DNA from 2 places in the Streptomyces sp. NPDC040405 genome. Region 1 is predicted to be linked to the other one. Evidence: riboswitches for the same ligand, from Rfam matches in the RefSeq annotation. Region 1 holds a riboswitch; the other holds the start of a gene.
The links. A riboswitch is a leader RNA that binds a small molecule or an ion and turns the genes downstream of it on or off. The one in region 1 is predicted to bind glycine.
Positions count from the first base shown of each region.

Region 2: it holds a riboswitch for glycine, as region 1 does, so the genes downstream of both, gcvT (glycine cleavage system aminomethyltransferase GcvT) here and gcvP (aminomethyl-transferring glycine dehydrogenase) in region 1, are expected to answer to the same signal.

Region 1 covers NZ_JBVIVI010000009.1:426,988-441,849, reverse strand. Annotated here, with positions in the region: gene ACZ59A_RS33355 (DUF881 domain-containing protein) at 1-514, shown strand, start outside; gene ACZ59A_RS33350 (FHA domain-containing protein) at 648-1,502, shown strand; gene ftsR (transcriptional regulator FtsR) at 1,524-2,276, shown strand; gene ACZ59A_RS33340 (bifunctional nuclease family protein) at 2,329-2,802, shown strand; gene ACZ59A_RS33335 (MerR family transcriptional regulator) at 2,971-3,597, shown strand; gene ACZ59A_RS33330 (DNA polymerase IV) at 3,661-5,199, shown strand; gene ACZ59A_RS33325 (PRC-barrel domain-containing protein) at 5,283-5,600, opposite strand; glycine riboswitch at 5,728-5,825, shown strand; glycine riboswitch at 5,826-5,953, shown strand; gene gcvP (aminomethyl-transferring glycine dehydrogenase) at 6,016-8,922, shown strand; gene ACZ59A_RS33315 (DUF5999 family protein) at 9,015-9,221, opposite strand; gene ACZ59A_RS33310 (hypothetical protein) at 9,491-10,078, opposite strand; gene ACZ59A_RS33305 (glutamate-cysteine ligase family protein) at 10,537-12,039, shown strand; gene ACZ59A_RS33300 (substrate-binding domain-containing protein) at 12,052-13,869, opposite strand; gene ACZ59A_RS33295 (hypothetical protein) at 13,807-14,064, shown strand; gene ACZ59A_RS33290 (CPBP family intramembrane glutamic endopeptidase) at 14,081-14,862, shown strand, end outside.
Region 2 covers NZ_JBVIVI010000002.1:1,275,509-1,290,370, reverse strand. Annotated here, with positions in the region: gene ACZ59A_RS13055 (ABC transporter substrate-binding protein) at 1-980, opposite strand, end outside; gene ACZ59A_RS13050 (ABC transporter permease) at 1,067-2,071, opposite strand; gene ACZ59A_RS13045 (enhanced serine sensitivity protein SseB C-terminal domain-containing protein) at 2,368-3,120, opposite strand; gene ACZ59A_RS13040 (enhanced serine sensitivity protein SseB) at 3,276-4,073, opposite strand; gene ACZ59A_RS13035 (AAA family ATPase) at 4,297-4,977, opposite strand; glycine riboswitch at 5,140-5,249, shown strand; gene gcvT (glycine cleavage system aminomethyltransferase GcvT) at 5,452-6,579, shown strand; gene gcvH (glycine cleavage system protein GcvH) at 6,730-7,110, shown strand; gene glyA (serine hydroxymethyltransferase) at 7,136-8,401, shown strand; gene ACZ59A_RS13015 (L-serine ammonia-lyase) at 8,510-9,892, shown strand; gene ACZ59A_RS13010 (hypothetical protein) at 9,939-11,606, shown strand; gene ACZ59A_RS13005 (ATP-binding protein) at 11,937-14,030, opposite strand; gene ACZ59A_RS13000 (STM4015 family protein) at 14,229-14,862, shown strand, end outside.

The DNA of each region.
Region 1 (14,862 bases):
GCAGGACGAGAAGCGGCGTCTGGAGAATCAGCGCACCGAGCTGGAGAACAGCTCGGACCAGGCGGAGGAGGCCCGTAAGCAGACGCTCCAGAAGGAGCAGCAGCTGGGCGTGCTCGCGGGCACGGTCGCCGCGCAGGGGCCGGGGATCACGATCACCATCCACGACGCCCAGGGCTCCGTGGAGGCCGACATGCTGCTCGACACGGTGCAGGAGCTGCGGGCGGCGGGTGCCGAGGCGATCCAGATCGGCTCCGTGCGGGTGGTCGCCAACTCCTACTTCTCGGACTCCGGCGGTTCGGTGGCGATCGATGGACGGAAAGTGACGCAGCCGTACGTCGTGAAGGTGATCGGCAAGCCGGAGGATCTGGAGCCCGCGCTGAACATTCCGGGCGGAGTGGTGCAGAGTCTGGAGAAGGAGCAGGCCACCGTGTCCGTTCGGCGGGAGAAGAAGATCGTTGTGGACGCCTTGCGGTCGGGGAAGCGCCCTGACTACGCTCGGTCGTCATCACGGTGAGGCGGTTCGATATGAGGGTCTCTCGGCGAGACCATGTGGATGCGGGGGGTCGACGCACCAGAAGAGTCGCGCGTGATGGAAACTGTCTGGTGGTCACGGACGTTGTGAGGATGTCCGGACCGTCTGCTGGTGTGTGCATCGAGGGTTTGTCCTGCCCCACGGGCGGGTCTGTTTCAGTCAAGGGGAATCGCCCGTGAAGTTGTTCGGGAAGTTGTTCGGGAAGAGTGCACGCCAGGACGGCGGCAGCAGCACCGCTCGCCACCGCGCGGGGCGTGCTGCGGACGAGAGCGGAGGGGGGAGCGAGGAGCGACCGCTGTTCCGGGATCAGGTCGGCGGCCAGGGCGGTGACATTTCGGGCGGCCAGGGCGCGTCTTCTGTTGACCCCTCGGCGGCCGGGCGCATAGGTTTCGAGGACTCATCGGCCTCGCGTAGTGGTGGAGGTCCCGGATTGCCTGTTTGTACGAGGTGCGGGCATCGGAACGCGGAGGACAGCCGGTTCTGCTCCAACTGCGGCGCGCCGCTGCGGGGCCAGGCGCCCTCCGAGCGTGCCTCGGAGACCACGTCGACGATCTCCATCTCCGGTATCGAGGCGTACGACTCCGAGGTGACCGGGCAGAACCCGCTGCCGTCGCTCAGCCCGGAGGCCCAGGCCGCCGTGGAGGCGCTGCCGCTGGGTTCCGCGCTGCTGGTGGTCCGCCGCGGGCCGAACTCGGGCAGTCGCTTCCTGCTGGACAGCGATCTGACCACGGCCGGTCGCCACCCCCAGAGCGACATCTTCCTGGATGACGTCACGGTCTCCCGTCGCCACGTGGAGTTCCGGCGCGGCCAGGACGGCAGCTTCACCGTCGCCGACGTCGGCAGCCTCAACGGGACGTACGTCAACCGGGAGCAGATCGACGCGTCGGTGGTCCTGACCAGCGGCGACGAGGTGCAGATCGGTAAGTACCGGCTGGTCTTCTACCCGAGCCAGCGGGGCGTCGGCATCTGACCCGCCAGGGGAGGTCCGTCCATGCTTCAGACACCGTCGGGCGGTGCCGGTACCGGCACCGCCCCCGCGGGTGGCCGGTCGATGAGTATCGGCACCGTGCTGAATCTGCTGCGGGACGAGTTCCCCGAAGTCACCATCTCCAAGATCCGCTTCTTGGAGTCCGAAGGGCTGGTGGAGCCGCGGCGCACGCCGTCGGGCTACCGCAAGTTCAGTCAGGAGGATGTGGAGCGGCTCGCTCTCATCCTCCGCATGCAGCGTGACCACTACCTGCCACTCAAGGTCATCCGGGAGCACCTGGAGGCCCTGGAGCGGGGTGAGCGGCCGCAGCTTCCTGCCGTTTCGCCGGGAGCGCGGCCGCACGAGCTGCTGGAGCCCGGGGCGCACGAGGCCCCGGAAGGGCCGACCGTGGCCCGGGTGGGCCGGGCCGAGCTGCTGGCGTCCGCGCAGGTCAGCGAGGCGGAGCTGGCCGATTGGGAGTCGTACGGCCTGATCGCGCACGGTACGGACGGCGGATACGACGTCGAGGCGGTGACGGTCGCCCGGCTGATCGCCGAGCTGGGCCGCTTCGGTCTGGAGCCACGCCATTTGCGGATCATGAAAGCGGCCGCGGAGCGCGAGGCCGGACTGGTCGAGCAGGTGGTCGCACCGCTGCGGCTGCATCGAAATCCGCAGACCAGAGCGCATGCGGAGGCCAGTGCGCGCGAGCTGGCGACGCTCTCCGTACGGCTGCACGCGGCCCTGGTGCAGTCGGCGCTGCGGGCCGCCGCACACTGACCGATCCGGCCCCGACTATCCAAACCGGCCGGGCACGTCCTAGGGTTGCTGTGTGAACGAGCTCGACGTCGTGGGTGTCCGGGTGGAAATGCCCTCCAACCAACCGATCGTGCTCCTGCGTGAAGTGGGAGGCGACCGGTACCTCCCCATCTGGATCGGACCAGGGGAGGCGACCGCGATCGCCTTCGCACAGCAGGGCATGGCTCCGGCACGCCCGCTGACCCACGACCTTTTCAAAGACGTACTCGAAGCGGTCGGCCAGACGCTCACGGAGGTCCGGATCACGGATCTGCGGGAGGGGGTCTTCTACGCCGAGCTGGTCTTCGCCAGCGGTGTGGAGGTCAGCGCGCGGCCGTCCGACGCCATAGCGCTCGCGCTGCGCACCGGGACGCCGATCTACGGCAGCGACGGCGTGCTCGACGACGCCGGTATCGCCATCCCGGACGAGCAGGAGGACGAGGTGGAGAAGTTCCGCGAGTTCCTCGACCAGATCTCGCCCGAGGACTTCGGAAGCAGCAGCCAGTAAGCCTGTCTGCCGGACCTCGCTAGCGCATTCGAGTAGCCTTTCCCGGACGAGGGACACGGGAAACCACTCTCAGGGTGATTATCACTCGGCGTGCCGAGTGTGGCGATCGTTGACGCACCCCGGGTGACTGCCTACCTTCAAGAAGGCAGGTCGAGGACGGAGGTCGGCGTGAGAAGCACCGGCGACGGCACGGCAGCCGGCGGTCCGTATGCGCTCCAGGGGAGCGCACCGGCCGATCCGGTATTGAAGGCTCGGGTCGCGGCACAGCCCACGGCACCACGCGAGCCCGCCGCGGGGGGTACGGAGACGGTCGGCTACCGCGGCCCCACCGCGTGCGCCGCCGCGGGCATCACCTACCGCCAGCTGGACTACTGGGCGCGCACCGGCCTGGTGGAGCCGAGCGTTCGGCCCGCGTACGGGTCGGGCAGCCAGCGGCTGTACAGCTTCCGGGACGTGGTCGTCCTCAAGATCGTGAAGCGGCTGCTGGACACCGGCGTGTCCCTGCAGAACATCCGGGCCGCCGTCCAGCACCTGCGCACCCGGGGTCTCGACGATCTGGCCCAGATGACGCTGATGAGCGACGGCGCGACGGTGTACGAGTGCACCTCGCCGGACGAGGTCGTGGACCTCCTCCAGGGCGGCCAGGGTGTCTTCGGGATCGCCGTGGGCGTGGTGTGGCGGGACGTGGAGAGCGCGCTGTCCCAGCTGCACGGCGAGCGGGTCGACACCGGCGAGACCCTGGTGGGGCACAACCCCGCCGACGAACTCGCCCGGCGCCGCAACCGGGCGGGCTGAGAGCGCTCCCTCCGGGCGGTGCCGGTCCGCCCATTGTCAGTGGCGTGCGGCAGCATCGGACCTGTGAGGGGTGCGCCGACGATTCTGCATTTGGACATGGACGCCTTCTACGCTTCGGCGGAGCAGGCGGCCAAGCCCAGCCTGCGCGGAAAACCGGTGATCGTGGGGGGCCTCGGGCCGCGCGGGGTGGTGGCCACGGCGTCGTACGAGGCCCGGGTGTTCGGGGTGCACTCGGCCATGGCGATGGCGCAGGCCCGCAGGCTCTGTCCGAACGCGGCCTACCTCACCCCCCGCTTCTCGCTCTACCGCCAGGTCAGCGACCAGGTCATGGGGCTGCTGCGGGCGCTGTCGCCGCTGGTGGAGCCGCTGAGCCTGGACGAGGCGTTCGTGGACCTGGAGGCGGGTGGCACGGAGGCCCGGGTGGCGGCGGCACGGGCCGTGGGGGAGCGGCTGCGGGCCGAGATCCGCGCCGTGACCGGGCTGACCGGCTCGGTGGGCCTGGCCGGTTCCAAAATGCTCGCCAAGATCGCGTCCGAGCAGGCCAAGCCGGACGGTATGGCGGTCATCGAGCCCGGCACGGAGCGGGAGCTGCTGGATCCGATGCCGGTGCGTACCCTGCCGGGCGTCGGCCCGGCCACCGCGGAGGCGTTGCGCCGCGTCGGCATCCACACCGTCGCCGAGACCCGTGAGGCGGGCGAGGCCGAGCTGGTCCGGCTCCTGGGCCGGGCACATGGGACGTCGCTGTACCTGATGGCCAGCGGGCGGGACGAGCGGCCGGTGGTCGCCGAGCGGGACGCCAAGTCCATATCGGTGGAGGACACCTTCGACGTCGACCTCACCGACCGCACCCGCGTGCAGCTGGAGGTGGCGCGGCTGGCGGACCGCTGTGTGCGGCGGCTGCGGGAGGCGGGCCGCTCGGGGCGCACGGTCGTGATCAAGGTGCGGCGGTACGACTTCTCGACGCTGACCCGTTCGGAGACCCTGCGCGGGCCCACCGACGACCCCGGCGTGGTCAAGGAGGCCGCGGCGCGGCTGATCGACGGGGTGGAAACGACGGCGGGCGTGCGGCTGCTGGGGGTGGGCGTGTCGGGTCTCGCGGACTACACGCAGGAGGATCTGTTCGCCCAGGCCGCGCAGGCGGCGCAGGCGGCGGAGGCCGCCCAGGCCGCCCACGAGGCCCTGGAGGAGCCGGACGGGGCCTCGGGCTCCCAGGCTGCCGAGCCGGAGAGCCCGGGCGCCTCAGAGGCCCCTGAGGGCGCCGGGAGGCCGCGGACCTGGCTGCCGGGGCTCGACGTGCGCCACGCCGAGTACGGGGCGGGCTGGGTACAGGGCAGCGGCGTGGGGCGGGTGACCGTGCGCTTCGAGCTGCCCTGGTCGGCACCGGGCCGGGTGCGCACGTTCGCCGTGGACGACCCGGACCTGAAACCGGGCGACCCGCTCCCCCTGGTACGACCCCCCGAGGACGCCGATACGCCGTGCGGCGCGCAGGGCGGGAGCGAGGGGCTGGGCGCCGCGCCGGGCGGGAGCGAAGCGTCGGGCGGCGCGCCGGGCGGGAGCCAGGGGGTGAGCGGCGCGCCGGGGCGTCAGCGAAGCGTCGGCTAACCTGCCGGGCGGGGGCCAGGAGCGGGGCGGTGCGCCGGGTAAGGGCCGGGCTTCTGCAGACTCGGCGGCGGAGCGGGGTGGGGTCAGCCGGTTACGTCCAGGCCGTAGTGGTGGTACAGCTGCAGCTCCTGCTCCGGGGAGAGGTGGCGGCCGACGCCGAGGTCCGGGGCGTCTTTGATCAGCGCCCGGTCGTACGGGACCCGCAGCGTGTCGCCGACGACCTCGCTCGGTTCGAGCGGTACGAAGACGTCCCGGCTGAACAGGCCCGTGCGTACCGCCGCCCACTCCGGCTCGCCGGTGGCGTCGTCGAGGTAGACCTCGTCCACCGTGCCGATCTTGGCGCCCTCGCGGTCGAGTGCCTTGCGGCCGATCAGGGTCCGCGGGTCGATGTCCGTCTGCACGCTCTCTCCCACAGGTGGCGGTGGTCCAGTGATACCTACCAAAAGCCACATCCCCGTATGCGGCCACTCGAGCATCGTTCTGCCAATCCCCCAGCGACAGACGCGCTGGTACGCTGGCTGTGGCTGCAGACCCCGTGCGGGAGAGTCCTTCGACAATGGTGTCGGGGGCGCCGAAGGAGCAAATCCTCCCCGGAATCTCTCAGGCACACGTACCGTGCGGGCGAGGTCACTCTGGAAAGCAGGGCGGGCCACGGGGAGCACACGCTCCGGAACCCCTCCTCACCGACGGTGAAAGCCGGTCAGGCACCTATGGACCGGTGAAGCTCTCAGGTTGAGATGACAGAGGGGGAGGCCATCCGGGCACCCGCACCGCGGTGCCCCTCGCCGGTCGTAGCAGACCAGGAGGCCCCCGCAGATGACCACCCATCGCATCTCGCTCGCCGATCTGGAGCGCGGTACTCCATTCGAGCAGCGGCATATCGGCCCCGACGCCGGAGCGCAGGCCAAGATGCTCGCCCAGGTCGGCTTCGGTTCCCTCGACGAGCTGACCGCCGCCGCCGTACCCGAGGTCATAAGGAGCGCGGAGGCGCTGCGGTTGCCCCCGGCCCGCAGCGAGGCGGAGGTGCTCGCCGAGCTGCGCGCCCTCGCCGACCGCAACCAGGTGCTGCCGTCCATGATCGGCCTCGGCTACTACGGCACCTTCACCCCGCCGGTGATCCTGCGCAACGTCCTGGAGAACCCCGCCTGGTACACCGCCTACACCCCGTACCAGCCCGAGATCTCCCAGGGGCGGCTGGAGGCGCTGCTCAACTTCCAGACCGTCGTCGCCGATCTGACCGGCCTGGACACCGCCGGTTCCTCGCTGCTGGACGAGGCCACGGCCGCCGCCGAGGCCATGGCGCTGTCGCGCCGCGTCGGCAAGGTCAAGGAGGGCGTCTTCCTGGTCGACGCCGACTGTCTGCCGCAGACCATCGCGGTCATCGAGACCCGCGCCGAGCCGACCGGCGTCGAGGTCGTGGTCGCCGATCTGACCGACGGCATCCCGGACGAGATCGCCGAGCGCGGTGTCTTCGGCGTGCTGCTCCAGTACCCGGGCGCCTCCGGCGCGGTGCGCGATCCGCGCCCGGTCATCGAGCGGGCCCATGAGCTGGGCGCCATCGTCACCGTCGCCGCCGACCTGCTCGCGCTCACCCTGCTCACCTCGCCCGGTGAGCTGGGCGCGGACATCGCGGTCGGCAGCACCCAGCGGTTCGGTGTGCCCATGGGCTTCGGCGGTCCGCACGCCGGGTTCATGGCCGTGCGCGCCGCCCACGCCCGCAGCCTGCCCGGCCGCCTCGTCGGGGTCTCGGTGGACGCCGACGGCGACAAGGCGTACCGGCTGGCGCTGCAGACCCGCGAGCAGCACATCCGCCGCGAGAAGGCCACCAGCAACATCTGCACCGCGCAGGTCCTGCTCGCGGTGATGGCCGGAATGTACGCGGTCTACCACGGCCCGGACGGGCTCGCGGGCATCGCCCGCCGCACCCACCGCTACGCCACCGTCCTCGCCGAGGGGCTGCGGGCGGGCGGCGTCGAGGTGGTGCACGGCGGCTTCTTCGACACCCTCACCGCGCGCGTCCCCGGCAAGGCCGCCGATGTCGTGGCCGCCGCGCGGGAGGCCGGGGTCAACCTCCGGCTGACCGACGCGGACCACGTGGGCATCGCGTGCGACGAGACCACCGGGCGCGCCCAGCTGGCCGCCGTATGGTCCGCCTTCGGTGTCGACGGCGGGGACGGCGGCAGCGCTCCCGGCATCGACGAGCTGGACGCCGCGTCGGCCGACGCCCTGCCCGCGGAGCTGCTGCGCTCGGACGCGTACCTGACCCATCCGGTCTTCCACCAGTACCGCTCCGAGACCGCGATGCTGCGCTACCTGCGGCGGCTGGCCGACCGCGACTACGCCCTGGACCGGGGCATGATCCCGCTCGGCTCCTGCACCATGAAGCTCAACGCGACCACCGAGATGGAGCCGGTCACCTGGCCGGAGTTCGGCGCGCTGCACCCCTTCGCGCCGGTCGAGCAGGCGCAGGGCTATCTGACGCTGATCCGCGAGCTGGAGGAGCGGCTGGCCGATGTCACCGGCTACGACAAGGTCTCCCTCCAGCCGAACGCCGGGTCGCAGGGCGAGCTGTCCGGGCTGCTGGCCGTGCGGGCGTACCACCGGGCCAACGGCGAGCCCCAGCGGACGGTGTGCCTGATCCCGTCCTCGGCGCACGGCACCAACGCGGCCAGCGCCGTCATGGCGGGCATGAAGGTCGTCGTCGTCAAGACCGGCGAGGATGGTGAGGTGGATGCCGCCGACCTGCGCGCCAAGATCGAGCAGTACGGCGACCAGCTGGCCGTCCTCATGGTCACCTACCCGTCCACCCACGGCGTGTTCGAGGAGCACATCACCGAGATCTGCGCGGCCGTGCACGACGCGGGCGGCCAGGTGTACGTGGACGGCGCCAACCTCAACGCGCTGGTCGGGCTGGCCGAGCCCGGCCGGTTCGGCGGCGATGTCTCCCACCTGAACCTGCACAAGACGTTCTGCATCCCGCACGGCGGCGGCGGTCCGGGCGTCGGCCCGGTCGCGGTGCGCGCGCACCTCGCGCCGTACCTGCCCAACCACCCGCTGCAGCCCGCCGCGGGCCCGGCCACCGGCGTCGGCCCGGTGTCGGCCGCGCCGTGGGGATCGGCGGGCATCCTGCCGATCTCCTGGTCGTACATCCGGCTGATGGGCGCCGAGGGGCTGCGCCGCGCGACCCAGGCCGCGGTGCTCGGCGCGAACTACATCGCCAAGCGGCTGGAGCCGCATTACCAGGTGCTCTACACCGGGCCCGGCGGGCTGGTGGCGCACGAGTGCGTGGTGGATCTGCGGCCGCTCACCAAGGCGACCGGAGTCACGGTCGACGATGTGGCCAAGCGCCTGATCGACTACGGATTCCATGCGCCGACGATGTCGTTCCCGGTCGCCGGGACGCTGATGATCGAGCCCACGGAGAGCGAGGACCTGGCGGAGCTGGACCGGTTCTGCGAGGCGATGATCGCGATCCGCGCGGAGATCGACAAGGTCGGCTCGGAGGAGTGGACCAAGGAAGACAACCCGCTGCGGAACGCGCCGCACACGGCCGCGACGCTGAGCGGGGCGTGGGACCACCCGTACAGCAGGGACGAGGCGGTCTTCCCGGCCGGAGTCTCGGCCGCCGACAAGTACTGGCCGCCGGTGCGGCGGGTCGACGGCGCGTTCGGGGACCGCAACCTGGTCTGCTCGTGCCCGCCGATGGAGTCGTACGAGGGCTGAGCGCGCGCGTGTGAACACAACGACGGGCCCGGTTCGGCGGATGAATTCGCCGGGCCGGGCCCTGGTGATGCCAACGCCTCTAGGTGGTCGGCCTAGGCGGCGGTCACGACGTGCTCGGTGGCGAGCGGTCGGCACGGGGCGATGATGCGCCCGTCCGGCAGCAGCTCACCGGTGTCCTCGAAATGCAGGACACCATTGCACAGCAGGCTCCAGCCCTGCTCCGGATGGTGCGCCACGAGATGGGCGGCCTCCCGGTCGGCGGAGTCGGCTGACGGGCACGGTGGTTGATGCTGGCACATGGCGAGGTTCTTTCGCTGCGGTGAGGTGTATGTCCTGCTGCTCGCTGCGGCGTTCATGTTGGCCGCCCCCCGTTACATGTCGGTTGGTTGCTCCCAGTGTTGCCCCGCGGCACGGATTCCGCAGGGATTTCACGGCACCGGTTCTTGCTAGATGATGACGCATCACCCGACCGGACGGTTCATCCTGGCGGGACTGTTACCCGCCCGTAGCGCGGCGCCCCGTGACCCGGTGGGTCACGGGGCGCTCCACCTGTCGCCGAAGGGCCAGGTCAGGCAGGCGAGCCCAGCAGTTTGGCGGACGTCAGCCGATGGGTGAGCACCGGCAGCAGATCGGCCGCGGGATGCGGGTGGTGGGCCGCGATGCCGGGCGGTGCCGGGGCGAGCGGCACCAGCAGGTCCCCGGTCCCGATGCCGCCCTCGGCGGCGTCCGCGCCGGGGTCGCCGTGCAGCCACAGCGCGACCATGTACAGCTCGGGGATGGACAGCAGCCGCGGCTGGTATGCCGAGGGCAGCGACTCGGCCTGGCGCAGGGCGAGTTCGGCCGAGGCCACGTACGGTCCCTCGGAGAAGTGGGAGAAGGCCCAGCCGTCGGCGGTGAGCATGGCCTCGGCGGCGGCCACCGTGCGGTCGCCGTCGCGGAGCATGAAGCGCCAGCCGGTGAGTCTGACCTGCGGCGGACCGGCTGGTGTGGTGATGTCGTCCAGGACGTGGACGGGGAGCGGGAGTTCGGGTTCGAAGGGGCCGGAAAGGGAGCTGAGTGCCGGGGTGCGCACCTCGCGGACAGCGGTGGGGGAACCAAGGGCCGTGAGGACGCTGCGCAGGGCGGGCGCGGGGGCCGGGGGCACGAGCAGCGGCATGGTGGGTCGCCTCTCACTTCGGAGACACGGTGGAGCGATAGCGGGCCAGGGTAGGGGCGCGCGCTGTCGGTGTACGTAGATCGGTACGCGGGTCAGAGGGGGCCGGGACGAACTGTCCGGGCGTTATCTCTCTGCCTCGTAAAGCGAGTTTATACGACTCATGTTCCGGCCGTGTTTCGGCTAGCTGTCCCCGATATTGCGCACAAGGTGATTTCCGGTCCATGCGGACGCGGGGATTTCCCCCGATTCGGTGCTGGATGCACGGATATGACCTGGCGGTTTACCCGCGCCGCGGTAGGCTGGATCCCACCGATCCGATTTCCTGGAGCAATGCGCCACTGTTGAGAGCCTACCGGCTGGGCGGGCCGCGCGGGGCGTTATCGATCACATTGGCGGGCATCATCGAGCGTGGTGTGCGCGGTACGGGCGCCGATGATCCACTCAAGGAGGTAGCTCCGATGGGGGAGAAGGTCGTAGCCGGTGAGTTCGACCCGTCGGGTCGGCAGCGGCAGCGCGGACGGTTGCGGCAGTGCCTCGACGGGCTGTCCCGGCTCCTGGCCGACAAGCGGTTCGACCGCCCGAAGAATCTCATGGGGCTGGAGATCGAGCTGAATCTCGCAGGCGCCGACGGGCTGCCGAGGATGATGAACACAGAGGTTCTGGAGCGCATCGCGAGTCACGATTTTCAGACGGAACTCGGACAGTGCAATCTTGAAGTAAACATCGTGCCGCACCGTTTGCACGGGAGGGTTCTCGATCAGCTCTCGGAAGAGCTGCGAACGGGGCTGTCATATGCCGACCGCAAGGCGCGCGAGGTGTCCTCCGAGATCGTGATGATCGGAATTCTGCCGACGCTGGCCGCCCGGGATCTCGGATCGGCCAACCTGTCCTACGACGACCGTTACAAACTCCTCAACGAACAGATGCTGGCCGCCCGAGGCGAGGATTTCCTCATCGATATCGAGGGCCGGGAGCGCATCAGTTACGCCAGCGCCACCATCGCCCCCGAGGCCGCCTGCACCTCCGTACAGCTGCATCTCCAGGTCACCCCCGGACGCTTCGCCGCCGTGTGGAACGCGGCGCAGGCCGTGGCCGCCGTGCAGATCGCCATCGGCGCCAACTCCCCCTTCGTCTTCGGCCGCGAGGTGTGGCGCGAATCCCGCCCGCCGCTGTTCCTCCAGGCCACCGATGTGCGGGCACCGGAATACGCGACGCAGGGGGTGCGGCCGCGCACCTGGTTCGGCGAGCGCTGGATCACCGACGCGTACCAGCTCTTCGAGGAGAACCTGCGCTACTTCCCCCCGCTGCTGTCCACCGGCGCCGACGAGGAGCCGCTGCGGATCCTGGACGAGGGCGGCGTGCCGGACCTCCAGGAGCTGGTGCTGCACAACGGCACGATCTACCGCTGGAACCGGCCCGTCTACCAGGTCGTGGACGGCGTGCCGCATCTGCGGGTGGAGAACCGGGTGCTGCCCGCGGGCCCCACCGTCACCGACGTCATCGCCAACGCCGCCTTCTACTACGGGCTGGTCAGGGCGCTCGCCGAGGAGCCCCGCCCGGTGTGGACCCGGCTGCCGTTCAGCGCGGCCGCGGCCAACTTCGACGCCGCGTGCCGCCATGGCATCGACACGGTCCTGCAATGGCCGAAGCCCGGCCGTTCCTCGTCCCTGGCACGCACCCCCGCCGTGCGGCTGGTCCGCGAGGAACTGCTGCCGCTGGCCGCCGCGGGACTCGACGCCTGGGGCGTCGAACCCGCCGACCGCGACCGCTACCTCGGCGTGATCGAACAGCGCTGCGCCCTGCGCGTCAACGGCGCGTCCTGGCAGGCCGCGACCTACCACCGGGCACGGGACAGCGGGCTGGGGCGGGACGCCGCGCTCGCCGCCATGACCCGCCGCTACTGCGCCCTGATGCGGACGGACGCCCCGGTCCACACCTGGCCCGCCGATCTCTCGGCCTGATGCGGACAGTCCCTAGGGCTGGAAGTCCGGTGCGCCGGCCTCGCCCGCGGCGACGATGGCCTTGAGCATGGCCGAGTTGATCTGCGCGGGGTCGTTCACCCGCTGGGCCGATCCGCCGGTCGCCCGGGCGATCTCGCGGCATGCGGACTGGTCGGCGTCGGGGCCTACCGCGATGGCGATGAGCGGTACCGGGCGGTCCGGGTCGACCAGCCGCGTCAGCTCCTTCACCAGCGCGGGGCGCGAGATGCCGCCCGGGTCCTGGTTGGTGCCGTCGGTGAGGAGTACTACGGCGTTGAACTTGCCGCGTGCGAAGGTCTCCTGGGCCTTCTTGTAGGCGGCCAGCGTGGTGTCGTACAGCCCGGTCGAGCCCTCGGGGAGCGGCTTCAGCGCGTCGAAGGCGGCTGCCAGTACCTCGCGCTGGCCGGTTCCGTCCGGGGTGCGCGCCTCAAGGCGGCGGGCCGCGACCAGTTCGCGGTAGTCCCGGTCGCCGTCCAGCTCGGTGGAGAACTCCCACAGCCCGATCTCGTCCCGGGCGGTGAAGCGCGCGAGGGCCTGCCGCAGCGATGCCTTGGTGACGTCCATCCGGCTCTGCCCGGGACGGCCCGGCACCGGATCGCTCATCGAGGCCGAGGCGTCGACGACCGTGTTCAGCCGGGCGCTCTGCACCGTGATGGTCCACATGCCCAGGGCCGCTTCCACCTCCCGGGCGGAGGGCCCGGGGGAGGGCGTCACCGCGTACGGCTGCGGCGTGCGGCCGCCCGCGGCCTGCGCCACCGGCTCGCTGACCGTGCCGTCCGCCGTCCGGAAGCCCTCCGTCCGGAGGGCCCGGCGGCCGCGGGAGTCGGTGAGCAGCGTCATGAAGCGGGTGGCGGCGCGCGCCCGCACGGTGGTCAGCCCGCGGTCGTTGAGCACGGTGTACGGGTAGTCCAGCTCGGCCGTGCCGTCCTTCGGATAGAACAGGTCGAGGCGGGACGCGTCGTCGGCCTCCGCGTTGTGGGTGAAGGCGGCCTGTTCGGACAGGACCACCGCCTGGTTGCGCCGGGGCAGCGTCTTCAGCAGGGCGGCGTCCGTCGTGGCGGCCCGCTGGGACAGCAGCTTGGCGTTGGCCGCGGCGCGCGTATCGGTCGCGGCCTTTCCGTCGGCCGCCCCCGCCTTCGCGATGGACCCGTTGATCCGGGCCAGGGCCAGCAGCCCGGTGGCGCTGCGCGCCGGGTCGGCGGTGCCCAGCCGCGGGCTGCCGCCGGTTCCCGCCTCGGCCAGCTGCGCCCAGTTGTAGGTCTTCCGCGGCCAGTTGAGCTGTCCGGCCGCGGTGGAAGTGGTGGCGACCGTGACCGGGGAGGACGCGATCCCGCCGAGCGTGTCCAGGGGCGCGGCGCTGACCGGGGAGGTGGCCGCGCGTTCGACCCAGACGCTGGAGTCCGGCACCCACACCTGGAACCCCGGGCCGCGGTCCGCGCTGCCGAGCGCGTTCGCGACCTCGTACGCCGGGCGACTGGCGATCTTCACGTCCAGACAGCGGCCGTCGGACCGGATGCCCGCCCTCCGGGCGTGGTCGGCCACGGTGCGTAAGCCCGGGGCGATGTCCGGCGACGCGGCCACGGTGAGCCGCACCGCGTTGCTCCGGCAGGACTCGGCGGAGGGCAGCAGCCCGCCGCGTAAGACCACCACGGCGCCGGTCGCGACGGCGAGCACCAGCGCTGTGGAGATCGCCACGGTCCGGCGTCGGGAGGACGTGCCCGGTCTGGACCCCGTATTGTCCGGTGCGGAGTGATCGATGCGCCCGGAGCGATCCGTGTGATCCGAGTGACCGGTGTGATCGGCGCGGTCCATGGCATCGAATATGCCGGAGTAGTCGGGACCGTCGGTTTCGTCGGGCTGGCTGTGGCGTCCCATGGCGATCTGTCTCTCCTGGAAGATGACGCTGTCAGGAGGGACGGCGCGCCAGTGGACGGCGCCCGGCCCGGCCTGCTCGTGCGCGATCTCGGATGTGTTTTCGAGACCATAGCGGGGCGGGCGCGCCGATGAGGTATGAAGAGCGGAAGTGGAGGCAGGAGTGCAGTCAGAGGGGCGCGGGACGGAACTGCCCGCGATCGAGGGCCACCTGCCGCGACGGATGCTGCGCAACGAGACGCTGCTCGTGCTGGCGCTGTCGCTCGGCGCGAGCGCCCTGTCCGCGCTGATCAGCTTCATCGGCTCGGTGACCAAGCCCGGCGGGCTCAAGGACCAGGCGGCCACCCTCAACGCCTCCCAGGCGCCCGGCCGTCCCTGGCTGGACCTCGCCTGGCAGCTGTTCGGGATCGCGACCGCGCTGGTGCCGGTCGCGCTGGTGGCCCATCTGCTGCTGCGGGAGGGCGCCGGGCTGCGCGCGATCGGCTTCGACCGCACCCGGCCGCGCTCCGACCTGGCGTGGGGCGCCGCGGTGGCGGCGGGCATCGGCGGCACCGGACTGCTGCTCTACCTGGGCGCGCGGGCGGTCGGCGGCAATCTGACGGTGGTGCCCGAGGCGCTGCCCGAGGTGTGGTGGAAGCTGCCCGTGCTCATCGTCTCCGCCGTGCAGAACTCCGTGCTGGAGGAGGTGATCGTGGTCGGCTATCTGCTGCGCAGGCTCGGGCAGTTGGGCTGGACCCCGATGGCCGCGCTGCTGGCCAGCTCGGTGCTGCGCGGTTCGTACCACCTCTACCAGGGCATCGGCGGCTTCTTCGGCAACATGGCGATGGGCGTCGTCTTCGTCCTGCTCTACCGCAGGTGGGGGCGGGTCGGGCCGCTGGTCGCCGCGCATGCGCTGATCGACATCGTGGCGTTCGTCGGCTACTCGCTGCTGGC
Region 2 (14,862 bases), on a different contig from region 1:
TTCGTGTTCATGTTGTCGACGTTGCCCTTGTGCTCCTTGAGCGCGGCGGCGCGGCCGGACTGGCCCATGCCGGTGGCGCTGAGGAAGACGTCGTAGTCGCCCTTGACGAGCAGCTTGTCGATGGCTTCCAGGTTGGAGTTGAAGGTGACCGTGACCTGGTCCGGCAGAGCGGCGCGGATCGGGTCGGACGACTTCTTCCACTTGTCGTTGCGCACCAGGGCCAGGCTCTTGCCCGGGGTGAACGACTGGACCTTGTACGGGCCGGAGGAGAACGGCCGGTTGGTGTACTTGGCGCCGGTGTCCTTCTCCTGCTTGACCGGGGAGCCGGTGGGCATCGCGAGCATCTGCTCGAAGTCACCGTTGGGCTCGGCGAGACGGAAGACGATGGTCTTGTCGTCCGGCGTCTCGATCGTCTTCAGCCCGAGCTTGTCCTTGGACTTGTCCTTGTACGGGCCCGGGTACTCGCCCTTGGGGTCGAGGGCCTGGCGCAGATAGCCGGGGCCGCCGGAGACGACGTCCTTGGCCCAGATGCGCTCGATGCCGTACTTGACGTCCTTGGAGGTGATGGCCGAGCCGTCCTCCCAGGTGATCCCGTCACGCATGGTGTACGTGTACGTCTTGCCGCCGTCGGTGATCTTGGCGGTGGAGGTGGCCAGGTCGGGAATCAGCTCGTTGGACGCCTCGCCCGGCTTCGGCGAGAACGTGATGAGTTGACGCGAGTAGAACCGGGCGAAGTCCCAGGCGAAGCCGTAGTACTGGCGCTGCGGGTCGAGCGAGTCGAAGTTCTGCTTGTTGATGAACTTGAGGGTGCCGCCCTTCTTGGCGGACTTGTTGGCTATGCCCTCCGCCCCCGCGTTGAATCCGGCACCGGAGCCTTTTTCGTCGCTGCCGCCGCCGCACGCCGCGGTGGCCAGCAGGGCGCAGACGACAGCCGTCGCGCCGACGATCCGCCTGCTTCTCGACGAACGTAGGGGTTTCATGGTTCCTGCAACCTCCGGGATAGCGGTACGTGGCATGGCGCGGGGAAAGCTTCGGGGAGCCGCCTGACAGCCGCGGCCGGGGCGCCTCATCGGGTGCCCTTGGGGTCGAGGGCGTCGCGGACGCCGTCGCCGAACAGGTTGAAGGCCAGCACGGTCACGAAGATCGCCGCACCCGGGATGATCATGAACATGGGATCGTCCTCGTAGGTGCCCACCGCCTTGGAGAGCATCTGCCCCCAGGACGCGGTCGGCGGTTTCACGCCCGCCCCCAGGAAGCTGAGGGCCGCCTCGGTGAGGATGTTGGTGGGGATCATCAGCGTCGCGTAGACGGTGATCGGCGCCACCAGGTTGGGCAGCAGCTCCTTGAAGAGGATGTAGCGGCGGCCCGCGCCGAGGCTGCGCGCGGCCTCCACGTACTCCTTCTCGCGCAGCGACAGCGTCTGGCCGCGCACGATGCGGCCGACGTACGGCCAGCCGAAGAAGCCGATGACGGAGACCAGTACCGCGATGCGCACCCCGCTGCCGGTCAGCCCCAGCAGGTCGTTCGGGAGCACCGAGACCAGGGAGATGATGAACAGCAGCTGCGGGAAGGCCAGCAGCATGTCCATCACCCGGCTGATCGCCGAGTCCACCCAGCCACCGAAATATCCGGCGATGATGCCGAAAACGGTGCCGAGGACAACGGCGACCAGGGCCGCGAGGAACGCCACCAGCAGCGAGATGCGGGCGCCGTAGACGACGCGGCTGAACACGTCCCGGCCGTTGGAGGGTTCGACGCCGAAGAGGAAGTCCGAACTGATGCCGCCGAGGCCGCCCTTGGGGGTGCCGAAGAGGGGGTCGATCTCTTCCTGGTGGAACTCGTTCGGCGGGTGGCCCAGCAGACTCACGATCAGCGGCGCGAAGATCGCCACTAGCACGAGAAAGATGACCACGGCTCCGCCCGCAAGCGCCAACTTGTCGCGCTTGAGGCGTCTCCAGGCGATCTGTCGCAGCGATCTTCCCTCGACCGACGCCTTGACCACATTCGCCGCTACATCGGCAGTCGCGACCGGCCCCTCGTCGGTGCTCGTGCCGGGCAATGGTGCCGTCATCGTGGTGGGGACCCCTCTCGACCGGTGGTGACCGGCCCACGGCTCGCCGCTGTGGCGGCTTAAGTTCACAAGATGAGCGAAAGGGGTCGTTATGCGGAACCGCTCCCCTTGGAGCGGGAGTCTTCATCGCGTTTGTGATCACCCGCCAGTACCCACGGGCAATGGATGCCTAACCGTGATGTGCAGTAAGCGGTTCCGGTATACGGACAGTTGTGACCCGTGAACGCATCAGTAACAACCGCCCCACCGCGGGCAATTCGCGAGGGGCGGTTACGGGAGCGGGTCAGCTCAGCGGCTCAGTACGCGTGGCGGGGCGGCGGATAGCCGTACCCGTACGACGGGGGCGGCGGCGCGGGCGCGGCGTTGTAGGCGTCCCGGTCGAAGAACGGCCGGGCGCTGGCGCGCATCCACATCGCCACCGGGTCGTGCTCGTCCGACAGCTCGACCGTGGAGACCGGCAGCCCCTCCGGCACCACACCGACCGACTGCTGCATCATCAGCCGCACCGACTCCACGGCGTGCTGGCTGTTGTCGTACAGATCGAGGCCGATGGCCAGATACGGGGCGCCCAGCGCGGGTTGCACCCAGGCGCGGCGCAGCGAGCGCACCGCGGCGGTGCGATGCGCGTTCTGCCCCAGCAGGGCGTAGAACTGCGGGATTTCGATGGCCGGTTCGGACAGCCGCAGCGGTCCGGCGGGCAGCCGGTCCAGCCCGCCCGCGATCCGCCGCAGGTCCAGCCAGGGAATGCCGACGCCGCCGCCGGGGGCGTGCGGGTTGAGCCACAGGCCGTAGTGGTCGCGGTAGAGGGAGTCGGCGATCCGGCGCGCGTCCACCACTTCATGCGCGCGATTCCAGCCACTTGCGGCCAGCTCCTGGGCGGAGGTCACACACGGTGCGTAACCATGGCCGTCCACGTCCATGTTGCCGTACTGGGCGTCGGGAGCGCCGGGCGCACCGTTCCACAGCAGCATCCAGACCTGGCCCTCGGCGAGGGCGTGCAGCAGCGCCTCGTACGCGTCGTACCGGCCGGGAGCGACCTGCTGCAGCATCCGCTCGACCTGACCGGCAGCCGCCCCCCAATCCGCGCCCGCGCTCACCTGGGTCCGCCCCTCTCTCGGCCTTGCCCGCACCTCACCGGGACGCGCGCCGCCCCGCCTGGTCATCCAACCAGCTTACGGGCCCCCGTGGCCGTCCCCCGAGTGCGTCACAGGTCACGGTCGTAGAACGGCCGTACGCGCTCCAGCATCCACGTGGCCACGGGATCACCCTGCGCGATATCCAGCGCGACGAGCTGAACGGTCCACGGGACCGGCACCGTTCCGAGCGCCCGGCCGAGCGCCTCCACCGCGAGGGCCTGTCCCTCCGGGCCCGGCGCGTCCAGCTGGACACCGACGAAGAGCGCAGGCTGATCGCCCTCGACGCTGGCCAGCGCGCGCCGCGCGGTGCGTACCCCGGGCTCCTTCCCGAACTCGATCCCGGCGGATGCCAGGAAGTCGACCGGCTCCTCCTGCCAGTCCGGCTCGAACAGCCGCACCCGGCCCCCGCGCGCGGGGCCGTCCAGCTCGCTGCGCCCGGCCTTGCACAGCTCCTCGACCGCGGACGGCGGCAGCGGGACGCCGACCGGCCCGTCCGGGTTCACCGCGACGCCGAGCTGCGGCGGCAGCCCGCGGGCGAACTCGACGGCCGGGGCGACGGTGAACGACATATGGCCGCCGACGATCTGCAGGAACTGCTGCTCGGAGCTGAAGACGGGCACGTACGCCTGGCCCTCGATCTCCACGGTGGGCAGGTCGAGGCTGCGACTGTCGGGGCCCCCGCCGTTCGGCAGCGGGATCCAGACATAACTTCGGGCGAGCACCTCGACGATCCGCGCTCCTGCGCCCGGGACCCCGATCGAGGCGGCGAGCACCTCTTCCAGTTCGTTACCGGGGAACGCGGGATAAGCGCCGTCCGGAAACCCTCCGTGAGCGGGGGTTATGCCCTGGTGCTCCGGGATACTCATCTTCGTCCAACCGCCATCTCGTCCGACCTGCACGAGCACCCTAACGGCTGCACGCCGGAACGCCAGGGGTCGCCCGGGCATCTCCACAGCACTTCCCCACGCCGAAGGCGCGCCCCCGGAGGCGCCGTCACGTTCGGTGACTCTCGGATGGCTCATTTCCTACTGGTTCGAGTGCCCGACTCGTCCGTCGCTCGCCGTCACTCGAATCCGTCGCTCGAATCCGTCACTCGAAGGAGATGCCCCGCAGCACGCTCGCGGTCGCCCGGTCGAGCAGCACGGCGGAGGCGCACCCCTCGGGCGGCTCCCCGCCCTCCACGCGCGCGACGAGGCGGTCCATCGCCCGCCGGTGCCGCCCGAAGGCGAAGCCGGAGACTCCCCGGCCGCGGGCGGCCTGGCCCTCCAGGGCGACCGCGGGGTCCACGTCGAGCAGCACCAGATGCAGCCCGCGGCCGGTGCGCCGGGCGTCCCGGGCCAGCCAGCGGCGCACCCAGGGCTGCGAGCCGCAGTCGTGGACGACGACGCTCGCGCCGGAGGCGAGCGCCCGGCGCAGCCCCGCGTAGTGGGCGCAGCGGACCAGCGGCCGGTAGACCGCGTACGGCAGCCAGCGGGGCATGCGTCTGTCCCAGGACTCCCGGGTGTGCTGCGAGTCCACCCGCACCACGGCCTCGCCGCTCGGGTCGGCCCCGGGGACCAGCCGGTTGATCAGCGTCGACTTGCCGCTGCCGGGCAGCCCCGAGGCGATGATCAGGTCACGCGCCGGGTAGCGCAGCTCCGCCCCCACACCGCCGCGCAGGTCGTGCACGGCCGCGCGGCGGTCCGGTCTGACCGTGCCGCCTGAGCGCGTCCCCTCCTGCCGCGCGGGCAGGGTTCCTCGGGTTGTCGCGTATGTTCCCTGCCCGTGCACCGTGATCGTCCTCCAAGGTCGGTCAAGCGGCTCCGTACCCCGAGAGTGTCAAGAAAAGGTAATGCCCATCAAGGAGGCCCCGGCGCGACCCCGCTCACAGAGGGGGGTTCCCTTCCGGAGCGGACGTGCGATGATGGCCGCGCCAACTGCATACCGGCCGCTTGAATCCGCGCGGGAGAGTCCTCGGTCACCGGCATTCGCCGATTTTCCCGGGGCGCCGAAGGAGCAAGCCCTCCCTTGAATCTCTCAGGCCCCGATACCGCACGGATGAGGCAGATCTGAAAAGCGGGCCACGCCGTATGTGGCTCCACCCAAGGTGCAAGCCGGCCAGCCCCGCCCAGCGGGATTGGTCACGGCGAACCTCTCAGGTTCCGATGACAGATGGGGAGGACGCTGTGCCGTCCTTGTCGTCCCATACGGCCCGTCCGTCCCGTCATCGACATGATCATGACCTGTGACCCTGGGAGCTGAACCATGACCGACGCCCCGCCCGTGCCCCGCCATACCGCGCTGGACGCGGTCCACCGCGCGCTCGGCGCCACCATGACCGACTTCGCGGGCTGGGACATGCCGCTGCGTTACGGGAGCGAGCGCGACGAGCACACCGCCGTGCGCACCCGCGCGGGGCTCTTCGACCTCTCCCACATGGGTGAGATCGCTCTCACCGGGCCGCAGGCCGCCGACGCTCTCGACCACGCCCTGGTCGGCCATCTCTCCGCGCTCGCCGTGGGCCGCGCCCGCTACACCATGATCTGCGACAGCGAGGGCGGCATCCTCGACGACCTGATCGTCTACCGGCTCGCCGAGCAGGAGTTCCTGGTCGTGGCCAACGCCTCGAACGCCCAGGTGGTGCTGGACGCGCTGACCGAGCGCGCCACCGGCTTCGACGCGGCCGTACGGGACGACCGCGACGCGTACGCGCTGATCGCCGTCCAGGGGCCGCAGTCCGCCGGGATCCTGAAGGGCCTGACCGACGCCGACCTGGACGGGCTGAAGTACTACGCGGGGCTGCCGGGCACCGTCGCGGGCGTGTCCGCCCTGATCGCCCGCACCGGCTACACCGGCGAGGACGGCTTCGAGCTGTTCGTCGCGCCGGACGACGCCGAGCGGGTCTGGCAGGCGCTGACCGAGGCGGGCGACCCGGTGGGCCTGGTGCCGTGCGGGCTGTCCTGCCGGGACACGCTGCGCCTTGAGGCGGGGATGCCGCTGTACGGGCATGAGCTGAGCACCGACACGACCCCGTTCGACGCGGGGCTCGGCCGGGTGGTGAAGTTCGGCAAGACCGGTGACTTCGTGGGGCGCGGGGCCCTGGAGGCCGCGGCGCGCGAGGCCGAGGCCCGGCCGCCGCGCACCCTGACCGGTCTGGTCGCCGAGGGCCGCCGGGTGCCGCGCGCCGGATACGCCGTGGTCGGCCCGGACGGCGCGGAGATCGGCCGGGTCACCTCGGGCGCCCCCTCCCCGACGCTGGGGAAGCCGATCGCGATGGCGTACGTCGACGCGGAGCACGCCGCGCCCGGCAGCCCGGGAGTATCGGTGGACATCCGCGGTACCCGGGAGCCGTACGAGGTCGTCGCGCTCCCCTTCTATCGCCGCGAGCGCTGAAACCCCCCGTTTTCCCGGGCCGCCCCTGCCGCCTTTGTCGCCTTCTCCCGCCTTCTGGCGACGCGAGCGCCTAAACCTCCCGCGACCCGTGTGTCTCACCACTGAAGACCCGTTTCCCAAGCACTCCCCTCTATCCAGGAGAATCGGACCATGAGCAACCCCCAGCAGCTGCGCTACAGCAAGGAGCACGAGTGGCTGTCGGCCGCCGACCAGGACGGCGTGTCGACGATCGGCATCACCGAATACGCGGCCAACGCGCTCGGCGATGTCGTGTACGTCCAGCTCCCGGATGTCGGCACCACCGTCGCCGCCGGTGAAACCTGCGGTGAGCTGGAGTCCACGAAGTCGGTCAGCGACCTGTACGCGCCGGTCTCCGGCGAGGTCACCGAGATCAACGAGGACGTGGTGAACGACCCGGCGCTGGTGAATTCCGCCCCCTTCGAGGGCGGCTGGCTGTTCAAGGTGAAGGTGACGGACGAGCCGGGCGACCTGCTCTCCGCCGAGGAATACGCCGCCTTCTCCCACAACTGACCCTCCTATTCCGATCGGGACCCCGATGTCGCTTCTGAACAGCTCCCTGCACGAGCTCGACCCTGACGTCGCCGCTGCTGTCGACGCCGAACTCCACCGCCAGCAGTCCACCCTCGAAATGATCGCCTCGGAGAATTTCGCTCCGGCCGCGGTCATGGAGGCCCAGGGCTCGGTCCTGACCAACAAGTACGCCGAGGGCTACCCGGGCCGCCGCTACTACGGCGGCTGTGAGCACGTCGACGTGGTCGAGCAGATCGCCATCGACCGGATCAAGGCGCTCTTCGGCGCCGAGGCGGCCAACGTCCAGCCGCACTCCGGCGCCCAGGCCAACGCCGCCGCGATGTTCGCGCTGCTCCAGCCCGGTGACACCATCCTGGGGCTGAACCTGGCCCACGGCGGCCACCTCACCCACGGCATGAAGCTCAACTTCTCCGGCAAGCTCTACAACGTGGTCCCCTACCACGTGGACGCCGAGACCGGTCTGGTCGACATGGACGAGGTCGAGCGCCTGGCCAAGGAGCACCGCCCCAAGCTGGTCATCGCGGGCTGGTCGGCGTACCCGCGCCAGCTGGACTTCGCCGCCTTCCGCCGGGTCGCGGACGAGGTCGGCGCATACCTGATGGTCGACATGGCCCACTTCGCGGGCCTCGTCGCGGCCGGGCTCCACCCCTCGCCCGTACCGCACGCCCACGTCGTGACCACCACCACCCACAAGACCCTGGGCGGCCCGCGCGGCGGCGTGATCCTGTCCACCGCCGAGCTGGCCAAGAAGATCAACTCCGCGGTCTTCCCCGGCCAGCAGGGCGGCCCGCTGGAGCACGTCATCGCGGCCAAGGCGGTCTCCTTCAAGGTCGCGGCCGGCTCCGAATTCAAGGAGCGCCAGGAGCGCACGGTCGAGGGCGCCAAGATCCTCGCCGAGCGGCTCACCCAGGCCGACGTCACCGAGGCGGGCGTCTCCGTCCTCTCCGGCGGCACCGACGTCCACCTGGTCCTGGTCGACCTGCGCAACTCCGAACTGGACGGCAAGCAGGCCGAGGACCGGCTCCACGAGGTCGGCATCACGGTCAACCGCAACGCCATCCCGAACGACCCGCGGCCCCCGATGGTCACCTCGGGTCTGCGGATCGGCACCCCGGCCCTGGCCACCCGCGGCTTCACGGCCGAGGACTTCCGCGAGGTCTCGGACATCATCGCCGAGGCGCTCAAGCCCGCCTACGACGCCGAGGCGCTGAAGGCGCGGGTCACCGCCCTCGCCGACAAGCACCCGCTGTACCCGCACCTGTCGAAGTAATCCGGGTCCCGGCCTCCCGGGGCCCGGACCCCGGGGGGCGCGCCCACCGGCGCGCCCCCCGCACCGCACCACCCGCACGCACCCCACGTGCAGACGAAGGAGTCCCCGGTGGCCATCTCCGTATTCGATCTCTTCTCGATCGGCATCGGCCCGTCCAGCTCGCACACGGTCGGCCCGATGCGGGCGGCACGGATGTTCGTCCGCCGGTTGAAGAACGAAGGGCTGCTGGCCCACACCTCCTCCGTACGCGCCGAACTCTTCGGCTCCCTCGGCGCCACCGGCCACGGCCACGGCACCCCCAAGGCCGTCCTGCTCGGCCTGGAGGGGCACTCCCCGCGCTCCGTCGACGTCGAGTCCGCCGACGGCGAGGTGGAGCGCATCCGCACCACCAAGCGGCTGCGGCTGCTCGCCGCCGAGACCGAGGGCGGCCACGAGATCGACTTCGACGAGTCCGAAGAACTGATACTGCACCGCCGCCGCTCCCTGCCGTACCACGCCAACGGCATGACGCTCTTCGCGTACGACGACACCGGCCATCCGCTGCTGGAGAAGACCTACTACTCGGTCGGCGGCGGCTTCGTCGTGGACGAGGACGCGGTCGGCGAAGACCGCATCAAGCTGGACGACACCGTCCTCACCCACTCCTTCCGCACCGGCGACGAACTCCTGCGCATCTCCCGCGAGACCGGCCTGTCCATCTCCGCGCTGATGCTGGAGAACGAGAAGGAATGGCGCACTGAGGCGGAGATCCGCGCGGGCCTGCTGGAGATCTGGCGGGCCATGGAGGCGTGCGTCTCCCGCGGCCTCACCCAGGAGGGCATCCTGCCCGGCGGCCTGAAGGTCCGCCGCCGCGCCGCCAACGCCGCCCGCGCCCTGCGCTCCGAGGGCGACGCGCCCGCCCGCGCCATGGAGTGGACCACGCTGTACGCCATGGCGGTCAACGAGGAGAACGCCGCCGGGGGGCGGGTCGTCACCGCCCCGACGAACGGCGCCGCCGGGATCATCCCGGCCGTCCTGCACTACTACACCCGCTTCGTTCCGGGCGCCGACGAGGAAGGCGTCATCCGCTTCCTCCTCGCGGCCGGTGCCATCGGCATGCTCTTCAAGGAGAACGCCTCCATCTCCGGCGCCGAGGTCGGCTGCCAGGGCGAGGTCGGCTCCGCCTGCTCCATGGCCGCGGGCGGCCTCGCCGAGGTCCTCGGCGGCAGCCCCGAGCAGGTCGAGAACGCCGCCGAGATCGGCATGGAACACAACCTCGGCCTCACCTGCGACCCCGTCGGCGGCCTCGTGCAGATCCCCTGCATCGAGCGCAACGGCATGGCGGCGGTCAAGGCCGTCACCGCCGCGCGGATGGCCCTGCGCGGCGACGGCCGCCACCATGTGTCGCTGGACAAGGTCATCAAGACCATGAAGGACACCGGCGCCGACATGAAGGTCAAGTACAAGGAGACGGCGCGGGGCGGACTCGCGGTCAACGTCATCGAGTGCTGACGAATGGCGGTGGCCGGTGACGTCGGCTGATCCTCGGGCGATACGCGTGCCGGTCGGGGACGACGCGGAGCGCTGGGCGAGCCGTGCGGCGAGCCGCCGCGTCCTGCTCGTCGTGCACAACGTCACCTCGGCCGGGCGGCTGCTGGACGTACTGCCGCTGTTCCACGACGACTTCCGGGTGCAGCTCCTGGTCACCTCGACGGAGTCGTCCGCCTTCCAGGGCGGAGTGCGCGAGCTGTTCGCGGATCTGGAGCTGCCGGTGCTGCCGTGGGAACAGGCGCTGGCGACGCCGGTGGATCTGGCGGTCTCCGCGAGCTTCGGCGGCCAGCTCAGCGGTCTGCGCGGCAAGCTGACCGTCCTGTCGCACGGCGTCGGCTACACGAAGCGGCTCTCCGTGACGGGAGTCCGCAGCCGTGAGCCGACGTTCGGCCTCGCGCCGGAATGGCTGCTGGTGGACGGGCGGCCCTTCGTGGACGGGCTCGTCCTGTCCCACCCCGAGCAGCTGGAGCGGCTGCGGCGGGTCTGCCCCGAGGCCGAGGCCGCGTCGGTCCTGGCCGGTGACCCCTGCTTCGACCGCATGCTGGCCGCCGCGCCGCACCGGGAGCGGTTCCGGCGCGCCCTGGGCGTACGCCGGGGGCAGCGCCTCGTCGTACTGAACTCCACCTGGAACCCGGAGGGTTTCTTCGGCAACGGCGGCGACCAGGACCTGCTGCCCAGCCTCCTCCCCCGGCTCGCCGCCGAACTGCCCGCCGACGACTACCGGCTGGCGGCCGTGCTGCACCCCAACATCTGGTACGGCCACGGGCCGGGCCAGCTCCGCGTCTGGCTGGACCGGGCCCTGCGCAGCGGGCTGACCCTGGTCGACCCCGTGCACGCCTGGCGGCAGGCCCTGCTGGCGGCCGACGCCGTCGTCGGGGACTTCGGGGCGGTCTCGTACTACGCGGCGGCCCTGGGCACCCCCGTACTGCTGGCCTCCGCCGCCCAGGACCGGCTGGACCCGGAGGCGCCGCTCGCGGCGTTCGTCCGGGACGCGCCACGGCTCGATCCGGGCGGGGGGCTGCGGGATCAGGTGGAGGGCCTGTTGGCGCGCCACCGTCCGGCCCCTGGCCCGGCGTCGTTCACCACGTCGGCCCCGGGCGCCTCCGCCGCGCTGCTGCGGCGGCACTTCTACGCGCTGATGGACCTGCCCGAGCCCCCGGCCCCCGCCCTGCTGGAGGCCCTGCCCCTGCCGCCGTACGGGCCACCGCGGCGTACGGCGCCCCTGAACGTCCGTACGCGCGTCCACGGGGCGGACGTCTGGCTCGAACGCACCACGGGCCACCCGTACGACGCGGTCGGCGACGCCCACCTCGCCGTCCACGAGGACACCCGCGACCCCGGTGATCTGGTGCGGGCCGACGTGATCGTGCGCGAGGGCGCCCCGGACGACCCGCGGCTGGGCGGCGCGGAGGGCTGGACGGCGGAGGTGCTGCGCCGGTACCCGCACTGTGCCCTGGCCGCGTACGTGACGGGTCCGGACACCTGCGTGTGCCGGGTGCGGGGTGAGGGCGGCGTGCTGGTGATGTCGGCGGATACGGAGGCGGACGCCGACCCGGCGGCGTACGCGTCGGCGCTGCACGCGTGGCTGGCGGGCGGCGGCTCGGTACCGGTTCCGGTGATGTTGCGGGTGCGGGTGGCGGGTGGGGTGCACGAGGTGCGGGTGGTGCGTGGGTGAGGGGTGGTGGGTGCGGGTCCGGGGCCTCCGGGGCAGGGCCCTGGACCGTCTATTTACGGCGCCGCTGACGCAGAACGTGGGGTGAACGCGGGGCGATTGGCGCCACAAATACACGTGGTGTCCAGGACCCCACCCCTGCGACCCCGGCCCCTCCCGCCGGTGACCCCGACCCCCAGGTTGTGGGCAATCGTTCCGCTGGGCGGAACGGGCGGGCACAACCCGGCCACCGGCCCGCACCCGGTCGCGAAGCCCCAGCCCCCACCACCCCGGGGCCCAGTGCCCCCGGTTTCGGGAAGGGGCGGGGTAGGGGAAACCCGCCAGGCGCAGCCGTTACGCCTCGCACCGCTCCCGCAGACCGGCCAGGTAAGCCAGATGCGGAGCAGCCCGTTCCGGGGTGAGGAGGCGCTCCGCTTCGGCGATCTTCGTCAGGGCGTCGGCGTCGTCCCCGGCGTCGTGCAGGGTCTCGGCGAGGTCCGTGAGGGTGCGGGCCAGGTTGTACGCCTCGCCCTGCGCCGTGAAGAAGTCCCGCGCGGCCTCCAGCCGGGTACGGGATTCCGCCAGGTTCCCCATACCGCGCAGGGCGCGGCCCTGGTGGCGCTCGATCAGGGCGAGGGCGCGCGGAAGGTCCCGGGCGCCCTCCTCGCCGGGGGCGATGCGCCCGTAAACGCGTTCCGCCTCGGCGAAGCGTTCGTACGCCTCTTCCCACCGCCACTGGTACAGGCACTGCAGGCCCAGCATCTCCACGGACGACGCCTCGCCCCGCACATGCCCCGCCGCGCGCTCGCAGGCGACGGCGGCGCGCACCGCGCGTTCGGCCTCGTCCCACTGCCGCAGTTCGCCCAGGCAGTGGCCGAGCTGGAAGTGCAGCGCGCCTGCCAGGCGGGTTTCGGGGTGGTGCTCGTCGGCGCACCGGGCCGCGATGCGGAGGGCGGGCAGCGCCTCGTCCACCTTCCCGGCCTTCAACTGCAGGGGCCACAGCGCGCGGGCCAGGCGCAGCGACGTGTCGACGTGCTGGTACTCCTCGGCGACGGAGACGGCCTGGACCAGGTTGTCCGCCTCGGCGAGCAGCGCCGTCATACCCTCGGCCTCGTCGGCGTACGGGGTTTCCCTGTCCGGTGCGTCCTCGGTGCGCCAGCTCTGCGGCAGGGCGGCGTGGGCGGCGTGCAGGGCCCGGTTCAGCAGGCCGTCGAGCGCCCGGGACACGGCCGCGGAGCACTCCGGGATGCCATGCTCCGGCCCAGCGGCGTCGGCCAGATGGCGGCGGACCTCGGGCCGGAAGCGGTAGCGGCCGTCGCCCAGCGGCTCCACCAACTGCACGTCCGCCGCCTCGGTGAGCATGCGGGCGGCGTCCGCCGTGTCGGCGGTCTCCCCGGCCAGGCGGGCGTCGAACGCGGGCCAGCCGCCCAGCGCGGTCAGCCTGAGGAGCCGCGCCGCCTCCGGGCGCAGACGGCGGCAGGCGTCCTGGGCCATGCCGCGCACCGGATGCGGATCCGTCGCGTCGGCGACGGGCGGGCCCCCGGAAAGCAGGCGCATCGCCGCGGCCTTGAGGGCGAAGGCGTTGCCCGCGCAGCCGTCCAGCAGGGCGGGCATGTGCGGCTTGGCGCGCGCGACCGGTTCCGGCCCCGCGACCTTGCGCAGCAGCTGCACGGCGTCCCGGTCCTTCAGCGGAGGTACGGAGATCCGCTCGGCCTCCAGCACGAACGGCGGCCCGGACGCGACGACCAGCAGGAACACCTCCGGCGTGGCCGGGACGAGGCCGCGGACCTGGGCAGCCGAGGAGGCGTGGTCGATGACCACCAGCGCCCGGCGGCCCGCCGTCAGCCGCCGGTACAGCTGTTCGCGCCCCGCCTCGGTGGTCGGCATCGCGCCGGGCTCGACGCCCATCTGCTGCAGCAGGCGCAGCAGGACGGCGGCGGGTTCGAGCCCGTGCTCGCCGGGGGCGTCGCGGACGTCCACGTAGAACTGCCCGTCGGGGTACCGCGCGATCCGGTCGGCGCCCCAGTGCAGCGCGACCGCGCTGGTGCCGATGCCGGGCGGCCCGTACAGCAACGCGACCCGCGGCCGCCCCGCGGCGGCCCGGGTCGCCTCGCGGCGCAGTTGCCGCAGCACGCTCTGACGGTCGGTGAAGTCCCGCGTGGCGGGTGGCAGTCCGGCCCCCGGCCGCAGGGCCGCCTCCGGCAGGCTGCGCAGCAGCAGCGCCAGCTCGTCGTTCCGCCGTGGATCCTCGCCGAGCCGCGGATGCATCTGACGCGCCAGCAGCTCCCATCCCTCGGGGGTGGTCGGCAGCGGCGTCTCCCGGCCCAGGCTCCGCCGCACCAGCGTGCCCGTCGACAGGAGCACCTGCTTGCCGACTTCCCCGGCGGCGCCGTTGCCCACCGCCGTGAGGAACGCGGTGAGCGCACTCACCGTCACGATCTCAAACACGCCATCCCCTCCCATGGCCCCGGCCCGGTCCCTGGCGGGACTGTATCGCCGAAGGTATCCACCTGGTCGGACAGGTCGGCCGGGGTGTCACCCCGGCCACCGGGCCGGTGCTGTCGGTGGCGGTTGCCAGAACAGACCTACCCACGAGTCCGTGCCGGTCGGCCGCCGACCGCCCGTCCCCTCCGAAAGGCGCCTGCCTTGATCCCTGACGTCACGGAACTGCACGGGCTGCCCGTCTTCGACTTCCCGGCCCCGGAGGCGGGCGAGCAGGGGCTGCCACGGGCGGAGACGGTCGCCTGGCGAATCTCCCGGTCCGGCCTGTACAGCGGCGAGGAGGACTTCGGCACCTGCTGGGACCGGTTCTTCGACACCGTCGACGTGGCGCGCGTACGGGCCCTGGTGCTCGGCGCCGGGGCGTACGGCACCGACTTGGACGCCAGCCCCACCAGCACGGTCCGACGCCTCGTCGACGCCGGTGACCGCCTCACGGGTCTGGAGGCGCTGTACCTCGCCGACGTCGAGCCCGAGATAGCCGACCTGTCCTCGATCACCCAGGGCGACGTCACCCCGATCCTGGCGGCGTACCCGCGCCTGCGGGAACTCGCGGTGCGCGGCGGCGCCTATGGCCACCACGACACCGAGGGCCTGCGCTTCCCGCCGCTGCGCCACGAGGGCCTGCGCACCCTCCGGTTCCACAGCGGCAGCCTGCCCGGCGAGGTGGTCCGTGGCGTGGCCGCCTCCGACCTGCCCCATCTGGAGCACCTGGAGATATGGCTCGGGGTCGGCGACTACGGCGGCGACGCCACCGTGGCCGACCTGGCCCCCATCCTCG